2 regions of the Paenibacillus salivarius genome follow, and region 2 is predicted to be linked to the other one. Evidence: predicted binding sites of a transcription regulator. Region 2 holds the regulator's gene; the other holds the start of a gene.
The links. The regulator Rex, encoded in region 2, represses fermentation and respiration genes when NADH is low (regulators of the CRP and FNR family bind a similar motif). The targets are predictions, from matches to a motif close to TTGTGAAATATTTCACAA.
Positions count from the first base shown of each region.

Region 1: nirB (nitrite reductase large subunit NirB) is a predicted target of Rex. The motif match lies at 1,081-1,098, and genes of this name have one in related genera.

Region 1 is NZ_CP195592.1:2,339,251-2,346,093, forward strand. It holds gene ACSFXJ_RS10420 (FAD-dependent oxidoreductase) at 1-92, shown strand, start outside; gene ric (iron-sulfur cluster repair di-iron protein) at 268-978, shown strand; gene nirB (nitrite reductase large subunit NirB) at 1,233-3,668, shown strand; gene nirD (nitrite reductase small subunit NirD) at 3,710-4,048, shown strand; gene ACSFXJ_RS10440 (formate/nitrite transporter family protein) at 4,175-4,954, shown strand; gene ACSFXJ_RS10445 (ABC transporter ATP-binding protein) at 5,162-5,923, shown strand; gene ACSFXJ_RS10450 (FtsX-like permease family protein) at 5,927-6,843, shown strand, end outside.
Region 2 is NZ_CP195592.1:2,510,703-2,519,609, forward strand. It holds gene ACSFXJ_RS11345 (biotin--[acetyl-CoA-carboxylase] ligase) at 1-166, shown strand, start outside; gene panB (3-methyl-2-oxobutanoate hydroxymethyltransferase) at 465-1,334, shown strand; gene panC (pantoate--beta-alanine ligase) at 1,331-2,236, shown strand; gene panD (aspartate 1-decarboxylase) at 2,229-2,612, shown strand; gene ACSFXJ_RS11365 (tetratricopeptide repeat protein) at 2,719-3,345, shown strand; gene dinG (ATP-dependent DNA helicase DinG) at 3,495-6,356, shown strand; gene ACSFXJ_RS11375 (redox-sensing transcriptional repressor Rex) at 6,395-7,057, shown strand; gene ACSFXJ_RS11380 (amidohydrolase) at 7,035-8,333, shown strand; gene ACSFXJ_RS11385 (cell wall elongation regulator TseB-like domain-containing protein) at 8,376-8,861, shown strand.

The DNA.
Region 1 (6,843 bases), 170 kb from region 2:
TCACGGCCGGCGACGGCGCGAGGGTAGCGATCGAGCTGATCAGCGAGCTGAACGGAGAACGCTACGTGGATCACGATGTATTGAAGTCTTAATACCTTGAATGAATTATTTTTCGGAACTTCCCAGCGAGAAAAGTCTCATGGGAAGTTTTTTTGCATATTTTGACACAAGGCAAGTGATTGGAATCACAAATTCAAAATCGTATGTGCGGTAGGCTGAAAATAGCGAAAGTACGATCCATCAAAGAGAACAGGAGGGAGAAGGTCCATGGCCGAACGTAACCTGCATTTTGAAGGTAATGATTTGATCCGGGATATCGTGCTGCAATTTCCGAAATCCGCGGATTATTTCCGCCGCCGGAAAATTGATTTTTGCTGTGGCGGAAACCGTCCACTCCTGGAGGCTGCCGAAGAAAGAGGAATCGATATCGAGGAACTCTTGTCCGGATTGAGACAGCTGGTCGCCGATCATCCCGAAGCGGGAGAGCGGGATTCGTGGGAGGAGGCGGGCTCCGAAGAGCTGGTTAGCCATATCGTAAACAAACATCACGCATTCTTGCGGGAGGAGCTTCCTGAGCTTTACAAAAGCGTATTGAAAGTGGCGCGCGTTCATGGGGACCATGATCCGCACTTGCTGGAAATGGCGCAGTTGTACACGGAGCTGAGCAATGAGCTGCTTGAGCATACCGCGAAAGAGGAAGCCGAAGTGTTTCCGAAAATGATCAATTGGGAATCCGGGCAAGAGCCGGAAGTACTGGTCAAATTACGTGCCGCAATTGAGGAACTCGAGGATGAGCATGAGGGAGCGGGCAAGATTTTGAAGCGTCTTCGGGAAATTACGGGAGACTTCCAGCCGCCGGGCCATGCATGCACGACCTACCGTGCGACATATGCTCGTCTGGAAGAACTGGAAGGAATGACGTTCACGCACATCCATCTGGAGAACAATATTCTGTTTCCACGGTATGTGGCTGTTTAAGAGCAAGAGAAAATTCGGATGCTTTTGTCCCCCCCTTCAATAAGGGGAAGGGGAAAGTCATGTGTTTTTCAATAGGGAAACACATGAAATTTTTGAATATTATTGTGATAAAATTCACATTTAGTGTGAAATAGATCACAATATACTTCGATTTTTAAATATATAATAGGAGCATAAAACAAGACGATCCAATGAAACATTGACACCAATTATGTGAAAAAATGAACACCCGATATTGAAGGAGGACTTCCAGCATGGGAACAGATAGAGAAAAACTAGTGGTGATCGGCAACGGGATGGCGGGCATCAGCGCCGTCGAACAAATTTTGAAATTGACGAAGAAGTTTGATATTACGGTTTTTGGCAGTGAACCGCATCCGAACTATAACCGGATCATGCTGTCGTATGTGCTTGAAGGCAGCAAAACGATCGACGATATCGTCCTGAACGATTTGAACTGGTACCGCGATAACGATATTACGCTCCATACCGGTACGACGGTGGCCAAAATCGATGAGCAGGCCAAAGAAGTCGTCACGGAGAACGGCATGCGGGTACCTTATGACAAGGTATTGATCGCAACCGGTTCGAACTCGTTCATTCTGCCGATTCCGGGCAGCGACAAAGATGGCGTCGTCGGTTTCCGCGATATTTCGGACTGCAACCGGATGCTGGAAGCGGCAAAAACATGCAAAACCGCTGCCGTCATCGGCGGAGGACTCCTTGGGCTGGAAGCGGCAAAAGGCCTCGTTCAGCTCGGGATGGATGTAACGGTTGTCCATCTTATGGAAGATTTGATGGAACGCCAGCTTGACCATCAAGCCGCTTCGATGCTGAAGGCGGAGCTGGAACGTCAGGGCATCAAATTTAAAATGCAGGCGCAAACGAAGGAAATCTACGGCGACGATCGCGTGCAAGGACTCCGGTTTGCCGACGGCAGCGAGCTTCCGGCCGAGTTTGTCGTCATGGCCGTCGGGATCAAGCCGAATGTGGCGGTAGCCAAAGATAGCGGAATCGAAGTGGGCCGCGGCATCATCGTCAACGATTACATGCAGACGTCGATGGAAGGCGTTTATTCGGTCGGCGAATGCACCGAGCACCGCGGCGTTTGCTACGGTCTGGTTGCTCCTTTGTTCGAGCAAGGCATGGTATTGGCCAAACACATTAGCGGAGTCGAGACCGCTCCGTATGAAGGATCGGTCATGTCGACCAAACTGAAAATTTCGGGCGTCGACGTGTTCTCGACCGGCGAATTTATCGACGGACCGGAGCATACGGTGATCGCGAACAAAGACGACTGGAAACGTACCTACAAAAAAATATTGCTTAAAGACGGCGTAATGGTTGGGGCCGTGTTGTTCGGCGACATTACGGATTCGGCGGAGCTGCAAAAGCTGATCAAAAATAAAACCGTCATGACGGATGAGCTGTACGCATCGCTGATGGGAACGGGCTGCTGCGGCGGCGGAGCCAAAAAGGCAACCTCGGTCGAAACGATGCCGGACGAAGAAATCGTCTGCGGCTGTAACGGAGTTACCAAAGGGGCCATCGTGGATGTGATCACGAACCAGGGATTGACCACTGTCGATGAAATTAAAGCGTGCACCGGAGCAACCCGTTCGTGCGGCGGCTGCAAACCGGTCGTCGAGCAAATTCTCCAGTATGTGCTTGGGGATGGTTTCAAATCGGCGGCCAAACAAGGGATTTGCGGATGCACGACGTTAAGCCGCGATGAAATTGTCGCCGAGATCACGGCCAAGGGGCTGCAAACGACGAAAGAAGTCATGAACGTGCTCGGATGGAGCCAACCGGAAGGTTGCTCGAAATGCCGTCCGGCCATCAACTACTACTTGGGCATGCTGTACCCGGATACGCACGAAGACGAGAAGGAATCGCGCTTCGTCAACGAACGGATGGCCGCAAACATCCAGAAGGACGGAACCTATACCGTCGTTCCCCGGATGTACGGCGGCGTGACCACGCCTGAAGAACTGAAAAAGATCGCCGACATTTCGCTGAAATACGATGTGAAGGTCGTCAAAGTGACCGGCGGACAACGGCTTGACCTGATCGGCGTGAAGAAAGAGGATTTGCCGAAAGTATGGGAAGAGCTGGATATGCCATCGGGTTATGCCTATGCAAAATCGTTGCGTACGGTTAAAACCTGCGTCGGCTCGCAGTTCTGCCGTTTCGGCACCCAAGATTCGATGGGAATGGGCGCAACGCTGGAACGCAAATTCGAACGGCTGGACTTCCCGGCTAAATTCAAGCTTGCGGTTAACGGCTGCCCTCGGAATTGCGCGGAATCGTGCACGAAAGACATCGGGATCGTCGGCAACGACGGCGGATGGGAAATCTTTGTCGGCGGCAACGGCGGGATCAAAGCCCGCTTGGCGGATTCGCTCTGCAAAGTGAAGACCGATGATGAACTGATCGAAATCGTCGGTGCGGTCATGCAATACTACCGTGAAACCGGAAACTACCTGGAAAGAACGTCGGAGTGGGTGGAACGGGTCGGATTGGACCAAATCAAGGCCGCTGTCGTCGATAACGCGGAAAACCGCAAAGCGCTCATGGATCGCATCGAGTTTGCGCTGAAGCAAGTCGAGGATCCTTGGAAGAAGATGCTGCGTGATGACGAAAACCGCCAAAAATTGTTCGGCCGTCTCGAAATGAGCAATCAACTGTAATAAAACCATATGAAGCGGGAAGAGAGGTAATGGACATGAGTATGGAAAAAGGAACGGAATTTTACCCGGCAGGAGCTTTGGATCAATTTCTGGTGCAGATCGGCAGGGTGGTTGAACTCGGAGGGCGGCAAATCGCCGTCTTCCGGTTATCCGACGGACGGGTATTTGCGGCGCTGAATCAAAATCCGCACCCGAAGGGCGGACCGCTTGCGGAAGGGATCGTATCGGGACATTATTTGTACGACCCATTGTACGATTGGAAAATCGATTTGACGACCGGCCTCGTACAGGCGCCGGATACCGGCCAGGCTCACATGTTTCCGGTCAAGGTGGAAGACGGGCAGGTTTGGATCGGTGCCCATGAACTCCAGGCCGTATAACAATTTTAAATAAAAAAGTCCATTCAAGAGGAACTAATGAATGAGATCAGGCAAGGGCCGCATCCGATTCAATGCTTCTTCTTGATATAGACCAAAACGCTTGGGAGAGTTAGGGGAGGATTACGGATGTTCACGCAAAATGTGGAAGCCATCGTAGAAGCGGCAGTCAAGAAAAAAGAAAAAATGAATGAAAGTCTATCCCGGTATCTTGTATCCGCTATGTTGGCAGGGGCGTATGTCGGCCTTGGGATCATTCTGATTTTCAGCGTCGGCGGACCGCTCGCGGCGGCAAAATCGCCGTTCCAAACGATGGTGATGGGCATGTCCTTCGGGCTCGCCCTCACGCTGGTCGTGTTCGCCGGTTCCGAGCTCTTTACGGGGAACAATATGTTTTTTACGGCGAGCACCCTGGCGGGGCGAACGACGATCAAGGATACGCTCAAAAACTGGGGAATCGTGTTTTTCGGAAATTTGGCGGGGGCGGTGGTCCTTTGCCTGCTCATCGTAGGCTCAGGGCTCTTTAAAACAGCCGCTCCCGAACACTTGATCTTTGCCGCTTCCGCCAAGAAGATGGGCGCGCCGGTCATGGAGCTCTTTTTCCGCGGCATTTTGTGTAACTGGCTTGTTTGTTTGGCGCTATGGATGGCTAACCGGGCCAAAGAGGATATCGCGAAACTCGTCCTGATCTGGTGGTGTTTGTATGCCTTCATCGCAAGCGGATATGAGCACAGCGTAGCGAACATGACCCTGCTCAGTCTGTCCGTGCTGCTGCCGAACCATCCGGATACGGTCAGCTTGGCCGGCTGGTTCCACAACATGATTCCTGTAACTCTCGGCAATATCGTTGGCGGAGCCGTTTTTGTAGGGATGGCTTATTGGTTTATTTCTCCGGTCCGTAAAAAATAACATACTGTCATGGGAGCCGGAAGCTTGCCCTTGCGCAAATATGCGCGGGGGCATTTTTATTTTCACCAATAATTAATAATAACAGGTACCTTGCAATATTCAATACCTGGTGTTACGATATGCATAGATTGCTACTGTACATTGTGTAGTACTGAATAAAGAATACACGTTGGGAGGATGGTTCAAGTGGAAGGGACGGAAACAAGGATGCAAAAAACGGTGTTAATCGAATCGGTTGACTTATGCAAAACCTTCATTACGGGGGCCGAACGGTATCCGGCGGCAAAAGGTATTAATTTGGAGGTGTATCAAGGCGATTTCACCGTGATTATGGGCAGCTCGGGTTCAGGCAAATCCACGTTGCTTTATCTGCTAAGCGGCTTGGATACGCTAACCTCCGGAAAAGTGTTTTTCAAGGGGCAGCGAATCGACGAATATTCGGAAAAGGACATCGCCCGATTCCGTTCCCAACAAATCGGCTATGTGTACCAATCGATCAATCTGATTCCGGATTTCACCCTGCTGGAAAACGTCGCCTTTCCGGGTTATGTGGCAGGACGCAGCAAAGGGGAGGTAAATAAACTAGCCTTGACCTTGTTGAAAAGAATGGGGATCGGAGATCAAGCGGGACGTTTGCCTTCCCAAGTCTCCGGCGGTCAACAGCAGAGAGCCGCCATTGCCAGAGCCTTGATTAACTCGCCTGAAGTAATTTTCGCCGATGAGCCGACGGGGGCGTTAAGCCAGGAGCAAGGCATGGTCATTTTGGATATATTGACCGAAATGAACCGGAACGGCCAATCGATCGTGATGGTGACGCACGATATAAAGGCGGCTTGCAGGGCGGACAGAGTGATTTTGGTCAAGGATGGAACGATCGATGGTGTTTTGGCGCTGGGTAAATATGCACCGGAACAGTTGAAAGCCAGAGAAAACCAAGTTTATATGTTCATGTCCCGGAAGGGGGGTTAGCCGATGTATGCGGTATGGAAGCTATGCTGGACAAACCTGAAAAACAAAAAAGTTCAAAACAGCTTCATTGCAATCATCATCATGCTCGCAGCCCTGCTCCTTTCGACGGCTGCATCCGTGCTGAGCGACACGAACCGGAAGTATGAAAATACGCATGCCCAGGTACGTGGCGCCCATCAAATCGTACAGCTGGAGAGCGGTATTCACGATCCGATTCGGGTGCATGAGTGGTGGGCCGGGCAGGAAGGGGTGTCCGTCTCCGAGTTGATGCGGTACAGGGCTTTGTCGAGTATGACTTTCGGCGGAGCGGAGATCTCCAATGTCGACTTGTTCATGACGGAAGCGCCAAACGGTCCTTATCCCGTAGACCGCCTTTTGTTTGCGGAGGGGGAAGAAACAAGCTCGCCGGAGGCCGGAACCGCCTGGATTCCCACCTCCCTTGCGTATTCCAATGACATTCATGTCGGGGATGAAGTAGAATTCAAGACGGACGAAGGTAGCTTTCAATTAACCGTGGCCGCCGTCGTCGTGGATATTTCCTATTGCTCGCCTTTTACCACCAACGGCCGAATCTGGCTGAACCAGCAGGATTATCGTACGCACCTGTCCGTGCTGCCGGGCGAAGACAAGTATATGATCGGATTGCGGTTCGACGACTACGGCCAAAACAGGGAATACTGGGAGCGATTCGAGCAGTTTTTAGGAACTCCCTACCTGGAGTCGGTGAAGGATTTTGAGAGTTTGTCTTCTTATTATATAATCGCGAACCAAGTGATCAGTTTTGTCATGCTCTTTCTTGCCGTTGTCATGATCGGCGCAGCCCTATACACCTTGGGTTTCACGATTTCCGATGCGGTTCTGTCGAGCTACCGGACGATCGGGATCATCAAATCGGTCGGCTTGTCCCCGACAAAGGTAGT
Region 2 (8,907 bases):
ATGGGAGGCGCTGTCTGTAACGCTCGGCAGACGGATATCCGTCAAAACCCCCCGTGGAGAAGTGTGGGGAAAGGCGGAGATGCTGGACGAATCCGGCGCGCTGGTTTTGTTGGACGAAAACGGCAACGAAATGACGATTTTCTCAGGCGATGTACAACTTGGTTGATGTAAAATCATTATTTTTTTGTTATACTGTCCTCATGAGGCGGTATCACGGATGCGAACTGCACTCATGAGGGCACACTACAATCAGTTGCTTTGCCTTTATGCAAAGCTACGGAGTTTGGCGCATATGACGTTGGATTCTGCTCTGAGCCGAAGAGGACCGAGACAGAAAGAACGAGCGAATAGCGACTCTTCTTTGGATTTCGGACCTTTTTAGTGCCTAACTAAAAGGTTTTTTTGTCGTGCCATAATTGATGTGGTATCCCGGCAAAGTAAACCAAAGGGAGATGGAAAGCAAGATGGTAGGAAAACAGGCATTGAACATTGTGAAAATGAAAAAAATGAAGCGGGACGGCGTACCGATCACGATGATCACCGCGTATGATTATCCTTCCGCACGGCTTGCGGAAGAAGCGGGGGTCGATGTGCTGCTTGTCGGCGACTCGCTTGGCAATGTGGTGCTGGGGTATGACTCGACGATTCCGGTTACGACCGAGGACATCGTATATCATACCCGGGCGGTTGCCAGAGGCGCGCAGCATACGTTTATCGTAGCCGACCTGCCGTTTATGACATATCACGGAAGCATCGACGAGACGCTGCGTACAGTCCGTCAGATTATGCAACACGGCGGCGCCCATGCCGTGAAAATGGAGGGCGGCGCGGAGATTGCGATGTCGGTTCAGGCCATTGTTCAGGCCGGCGTGCCGGTGCTGGGGCATATCGGGCTGACTCCGCAATCCGTGAACCAGATCGGCGGTTACCGCGTGCAGGGCAAGGATGAGCAGGACGCCCGGAGGCTGCTGGAGGATGCCAAGGCGTTGGAGCGGGCCGGCGTATTCGGCATCGTGCTGGAGCTGGTCACCGACGAAGTGGCCGCGGCAATTTCGAAGGAAATCAGCGTGCCTACGATCGGGATCGGAGCAGGAAGGGGCGTGGACGGGCAGGTGCTTGTTTTCCACGACTTGCTGAAATACACTCCGGAATACCGCGAGAAACGATTCGTCAAAACGTATGCCGACATCGGTGCCCAAATTCGCACCGGGATCGCAGAGTATGTGAATGATGTGAAAAATAAAGCTTTTCCGGAAGAAAAACACGTGTTCTCCGCCGAAGATGGCGTGCTTGAATCGTTATACGGAAAAGGGAAGGTGGAAGCCGGTCAATGAACGTATTCAGGGAAATCGGAGCCTTGAAAACATTTTTGAAACAAGAAAGAGTTCGCGGCGCCCGGGAAGGGAAGTTTCCGAAAACGGGTCTTGTCCCTACCATGGGATATTTGCATGAAGGCCATGCCAGCCTGCTCCGCCGGGCACGGCAGGAAAACGAGATCGTGGTGCTTAGCATTTTCGTCAACCCGATCCAATTCGGTCCGAATGAAGATTTCGAGCGTTATCCGCGGGATGAGGCGAAGGATTTGGCGCTCGCCGAACGTGAAGGGGTGGACGCGGTCTTTTTGCCGAGCGTGGAAGAAATGTACCCTCAGCCGACCAAGACTAAAATCAGAGTCGAGGGCTTGACGGAAGGGCTGTGCGGTGCCTCAAGACCGGGACATTTTGACGGCGTGACGACGGTAGTGGGCAAATTGCTTCACATCGTGGGGCCGACGAACGCTTATTTCGGACAAAAAGATGCCCAGCAAGCGGCCGTGATTGCTCAAATGGTTCAGGATCTCAACTTTGATGTCAGCATCGTGCCTTGCCCGATCGTACGCGAAAGCGACGGACTGGCGTTGAGCTCGCGAAACGTCTATTTAAGCGACGAAGAACGCAAAGCGGCCCTTGTTCTGTCAAGAAGCTTGCTTCGACTGCAGGCCTCCGTGGCAGCGGGAGACGGAATCATCACAGGCGAGGCGCGCAAAGCGATTGAGGAAGCGATTATGGCGGAGCCGCTGGCCGTCATCGATTATGTGGAAATCGTGCATTTTCCGGCGCTAGGCGCGGTGGAAGAAAACGCCTCCCTTCGGGATGTTGAAGGAGACGTTTTGGTGGCGCTGGCGGTAAAATTCGGGAAAACGCGTTTGATCGACAATGTCCTTTTAACGAAGAAGGGGGAAAATCTCCATGTATAGAACGATGATGAAATCAAAAATTCATCGGGCTACGGTCACCGAAGCGAATTTGAACTATATCGGCAGCATTACGATCGACGAAAGCCTGATGGAAGCGGCCGATTTGCTTGAAAACGAAAAAGTGCAAATCGTTAACAACAATAATGGGGCTCGGTTGGAAACCTACGTCATTCCCGGACCTCGCGGAAGCGGCGTCATCTGCCTGAACGGAGCGGCTGCGAGATTGGTTCAGCCCGGCGATAACGTCATCATTATTTCTTATGCCCAAATGTCGGCGGAAGAGCTGAAAACCCATAAACCGACGGTAGTGTTCGTGGATGAAAACAACCGTCCGGTTGAAACGGCCAGCCAGGAGCTGCACGCCACCGTCCGCTAACTGAGGCCCGCTATGCAATTACTGCCTGCGGGAATGAAATCGGCGCCCGAAACAAAAAATGAATACATGGCGCACTGATTTCATTTTCGTTAAAGGTGGGATGCGGATGATGTTTCAGCATATGTTTGCGGAAATGAATGAAATGTTGGATGATATCATAAAATTTTACCCGGTTGCCATCGGCGATCAAAAGCAGGAGCTGGCAAGGAAATGGCATCTGCTCAAAGCGATGAGCGACGGCATCATTGAAGAATGGCTGAACTTTGAAGAAAAAATGGCCGAATTCCGTCAAACCTGGGCCAGCTTGGCCGGCAGCTGCGAAATTCCCGAAATGAAATGCGGTGCGTTCGTAAAAGGGCAAGGCTATTACAAGCTGCTGATGTTCCGCCAGGCTCTGGAACAATTTCGCGCGGTGCTCGACGAGTTTCCGGACAGTGCCGTGGCTCGGACTTACCTGGCCATGTGCCATATGTATCTTGACGAGTGCGGGGAAGCCGTGCCGCATTTCTGGAAGGTGCTGGAGGGCACCGAAAATAAACGCCTCAGATCCATTATTTATAATGCGCTCGGATGCATCGAAGCGCAGCGGGGCGTTAGAACCAAAGCGAAGGAATATTTTACGCTGGCCCATGTTCACGACCCTTCGCTTGCGGAGCCGCTGGCAAACCTGGAGGCGTGCATGCACAGCTCCGGCAAGCTGAAATACGGGAATGAACTGACATCATTGTTGTAAGAACGAGGAGCGATGCTTAGTTTCCTAACAGGAACGCATCGCTTTTGTTTTGTCCTTCGGCCGGGAAGCCCCAAATGTGAACAATTTTCAAAACGGCCTACTTCTGTTATGCTTTAAAAGAGACTGGAACGAAAGGGACATATGAAGTAATGAAATATGCCGTACTCGATTTTGAAACGACAGGCAACCAGTCCTCTGATGTCATTATTCAAGTGGGGCTTGCCATTATAGATGATAGTTTGACGGTTTCCCGCGTTTTTCATTCTTATGTAAAACCGGGCATCCCGATCCCGCCGTTTATCACGAAACTGACCGGGATTACGGAAGATGACGTCAAAGATGCGCCGGAGCTGGATGAAGTTATGATGGAACTCGTCCCTTTGCTGGATGACGCCGTTCTCGTCGGCCATAATGTGGCTTTTGACTTCAACTATTTACAGAGCGCTCTGGATAAATCGGGATATTTGCCTTTTACCGGGCGGATTCTCGACACGATGGATTTTTTGAAAATCTTTTTTCCGTCGTTAACGACTTACCAGCTGGGCATGGTCGCCTCCGAATTCGGGGTGGAGCATGAACGTCCTCACCAGGCGGACAGCGATGCGCTTGCGACCGCGCTTATTTTTTTGAAGTGCCTGGAAGAATTGGCCGGATTACCCTTAATTGTCCTTCAACGGCTGGCGGATTTATTTGCCGGGGAGGATAGCGACTTGGGCTGGTTTTTTGATGCGATGCTGCAGGAAAGGCAGTTGAATTCGGAACCAAGTCCGGACGGGTTTACGTATTACCGTCAGTTCGCGCTTCAGGTAGACGACTGGATGGATATCGAGCCTGCGAGAAGCTCCATGCTTGGCAATCCGCTGCAGGACGTTTCGTTCGAACAGTTCATGGAGCAGGTCAAGGAACGGCTCAAGGAAAAGCTTCCGGACTATGAAGAACGCGAAGCGCAGAGTGTCATGCTCGGCGAAGTGAGCCGAGCTTTTGACGAGGACAAGCACCTGCTGGTCGAGGCGGGCACGGGAACGGGAAAGTCGCTGGGTTACTTGCTTCCGTCGATATATCATAGCGTGAAGCAGGACGAGAGGGTCATGGTCAGCACCCATACGATCAATCTGCAAGAGCAGTTAAGGGAAAGGGACATTCCTTTGCTGACCGAGGTCGTGCCGTTTCCGTTCCGCGCGGCCGTATTCAAAGGCAGACAACACTATTTGTGTTTGCGCAAATTTGAACATAAAATTAGTAGAAGAGATTTTGCCACACCGAAAGAAGAGGTGATGACGGCCGCGCAATTGATTGTGTGGCTGGCGCAGACGGAGACGGGGGATGACGAGGAACTCAACCTCGGCAACCGCGGCGGAGACTTCTGGGAAACGGTGGCCAGCGAATCTGATTCCTGTCTGGGACGCGCCTGCCCGTGGTTTCGTAAATGTTATTATCATAAGGCGAAGCATGAAGCCGGGGTGGCGGATGTGGTCATTACGAACCATTCCAAGCTATTCACGGACATTCAGGCAGGCCACCAGCTGCTTCCCGCCTATGAGCGGCTCGTCATTGACGAAGCGCATCATTTGGAGGATGTGGCGGGAAAACATCTCGGGTTGCAAATGAAATACTTCACGGTGGTTCATACGCTTACACGGCTTTATAAGGACAGCAAAACGGGGCAATTCCCGAACCTGAGAACCATGCTCCAGCAATCGGGCGCCGAAAAATCCGCGGAGTGGTGTTCCGTCATAGACAATCTGTATCCTTCCCTGCTCGATGTGAAAGAACATTGGGACCGGTTGTCGGAGCAGTTGTTTGCGCTTATGCCGGAACGCGGAGATGCTCCGCCGGGAGAGCCGGGCCAATTCGTTTATCGGCTTAGACCGGACAAGAAACCAAAGGGTTGGGACGCGCTCGTCGCTCTGGAAAACCAGATTTACGTCACGCTGGGCGATGTCCTGCGAAAAGGCGAAAAACTTTTGGCCGAATTGAAGGACGACGAACAGGATTTGGGCTACGAAAGCCTGATCACGGATATCAACGGGCTGCTTAAGGATCTTGGAACCGAACGCGACGCCTTGCGTTTCTTCATGAAGCTTGAGGATATCAATACCGTGTATTGGATCGAAGGAAACGGCAATTTCCGAAGCAAATCGCTGCAAATTTTTGCCGTTCCGATCGATGTCAGCGCGCAGTTAAAGGGCTATTTCTTTGATGTGAAAAAAAGCGTAGTCATGACCTCTGCTACTTTATCGGTCGATAAATCGTTCCAATATATGATCGACCAATTGGGCTTGACGGATGCCTCCGAGCAGGGAAAGCTGATTACGTCGATGCTCCCCTCCCCGTTCAATTACCGGGAACAGGCATTGCTTGTCATTCCGCGGGATTTTCCGAGCGTGAAGGGGAACGTGGGCGACGACCACTTTGTGAACACCCTGGTACGCTCCCTTGCGGATACGGCGGCCAAAACCAAAGGACGGATGCTGGTATTGTTCACCTCCTACCGGATGTTGAGGCAGGTGTACGACCCATTGAAGGAACTTCTGGCGGATGAAGGCATAACCGTGATCGGACAAGGCATGGACAGCGGTAGCCGAACCAAGCTGACCCGCCGTTTTCAAGGGCAAGAAGCATCCGTATTGCTAGGCACAAGCAGTTTTTGGGAAGGGGTGGACATCCCCGGGGAAGCTCTCACGTGTCTCGCGATTGTCCGACTGCCTTTTCAGCCGCCCAACCATCCGCTCGTGGAAGCGAAGAGCGAACGGCTTCAGCAGGAAAAGAAAAATCCTTTCATGAAGCTGTCCGTACCGCAAGCCGTCATCCGATTTAAGCAAGGCTTCGGACGACTGGTCCGTTCTTCTCAAGACCGCGGCATCGTGGTTGTTTATGATACACGCATCCTTGAATCATACTACGGTAAATACTTTTTGTATTCCTTGCCCGGACCGAAGATGGAGCATATGCCGCTTACGCAGATGGTTCCGCGCATATCGGAATGGCTGGACGCCGAAGACGGACAGTAATCGTTGTTCAAATCGTACCAATGAGGGGGAAATATATAATGAAGTCGGAAAAAATTTCGGATGCCGTGGTGCGCAGATTACCCGTGTATTTACGCTTTCTAAATGAGCTCAGCCGCCGGGAAGTCCCGACGGTGTCTTCACAGGAGCTCGGTCAAAAGCTCGATTTAAACCCTGCTCAAATCCGCAAGGATCTTGCTTATTTCGGGGACTTTGGCCGCAAGGGAATCGGTTATGACGTTTCCTACTTGATCGAAAAGATCCGCCAGATTTTGAACCTGGACCAGCAGATCAACGTGGCCTTAATCGGTGCCGGTAACCTCGGGCATGCGCTGTCCAACTACAATGCTTACTTGAAGGATACGATGAAAATCGTCGCTGTTTTTGACGCTTCTCCGGACAAAATCGGAAGCCAAATCAACAATATAACGATTCAGCCGATTGATGAGCTGGTGGAAACCGTAAAAAACAAGCAAATTCGGATCGGTATTATCACGGTGCCCGCTCCGGAGGCTCAGCGTGTGGCTGATCAACTGGTTGCCGCGGGAATCGGGGCGATTTTGAATTTTGCTCCTATTATTCTTAAGGTCCCTTCAGACGTGCGCGTACATGCGGCCGATTTCACAACCGATCTTATGAGCTTGGCTTACTATCTGGATGGCGGAAAGGAATTAAAAGAACATGACACGAAAGTGGCTGATTAAAGACGGAACCTTCGCGGTGCCTGACCGGGAAACACCGGTCATCCGCGGTTACATGTTGATCGAAGGCAGTACCATTACTTATATCGGAGAGCAGCGCCCGGAAGGCGTGGAGGGAGCGGAAACCTTTGACGGCAAAGGCTTGCTGTTCCTCCCGGGGCTGGTCAATACGCACGGGCACGCGGCGATGTCGCTGCTGCGCGGTTACGGGGACGACATGGTGCTGCAGGAGTGGCTGCAAACCAAAATGTGGCCGATGGAAGCGAAATTTACCGGCAATGATGTATACTGGGGGACTGCGTTGTCCGTCTTGGAAATGCTGAAAGGCGGCACGACGACTTTCCTGGATATGTATGATCATATGGATCAGGTAGCTTCCGTCGTGGAGCAGTCGGGCATTCGAGCCGTGCTCACGCGCGGAGTGATCGGCTTGTGCCCGCCGGATGTGCAGCAGCATAAACTGGAAGACGCGATTGCGTTCGCCAAAGGCTGGCACGGAAAGGCGGACGGACGGATTACGACGATGATGTCGCCGCATGCTCCTTACACCTGTCCGCCGGACTATATCGAAAAAATCGTTCAGGCGGCGCATGACCTGGATTTGCCGCTACATACGCATATGTCGGAAACCCGGGCAGAGGTGGAACAAAATGTGGCGGATTACGGAGTACGGCCGGTTCAGCATTTGCTGAACCTTGGGTTGTTCAGCCGTCCGTCATTGGTCGCTCATGCCGTTCATCTGAACGACGAGGAAATCGAAATATTGGCTGCTAACAAGGTGGCCGTTTCCCACAACCCGGGCAGCAATCTCAAACTGGCCAGCGGCGTCGCCCGCGTTCCGGAACTGCTTGCCGCCGGGGTTACGGTATCGCTCGGCACGGACGGTCCGGCCAGCAACAACAACCTCGACATGTTCGAGGAAATCAGGTTGGCAGCTTTGATTCATAAAGGGGTTTCCGGTGACCCGACAGCCATTCCGGCACGGGAAGCGCTGCGGATGGGAACGGAGTACGGGGCGAAGTCGCTCTATTTGCAAGACACCGGTAGATTGGCGGCAGGCATGAAAGCCGACTTCATTGCGGTAAATACGGAGCAGGCCCATTTCCTGCCGCGTACCGATTATATATCCCATGTGGTATACTCGGGCGGAGCCAAAGACGTAGAGCATGTTTGGGTCAACGGCAAACAAGTCGTAAAACACGGTATGTGCCTCACGCTGGATGAGGAAAAAGTCCGTTTTGAAGCACAGGCCGCTTTCGAAAGCCTTCTTGGCCGCTAGGGCGTAGCGGATGATAATGTTCATGGGGAAAGGAAGAGAGGCTTGAGGAACAGAACCAAATGGATCCTGATCTCCATTCTGATTTTGGCGCTCGCGCTCTTTGGCCTTCACCGCTTTTATCTTTATGTTCAGCAGGATATATGGCAGGGAGAGGAAGCGGCTGTCCGGCAGGCTAAAGAACAGACCGGGCTCGTCTCTTCCACAAAGGTATGGAAATCGGTTTGGGACAGTGTGTGCTGGGTTGTCGAAGGCAAGGATGAATCCGGGCAAGAAATCATAGTTTGGCTTCCGGAAGGCGGAGAGCCGATCGTCAAGCCCCTTTCCGAAGGGGTGTCCGAATCGGGGATCCGGAAGATCATTCATACGGATTATCCAGGTATAACAATCGTCAGATTGGTGCCTGGAATTTATAACAATGAGTTGGTTTGGCAGCTATTTTATAAGGAAAAAGCGCATCATTTCTACCGTTTTTTCCGGTTCAGCGACGGTAGCGTTCTGGACGAAGTATTTACGCTGCCGAACAGATAACCGGAAAGACCCGCTTACGTACGCTGAAAAGAGTGTCCGTAAGCGG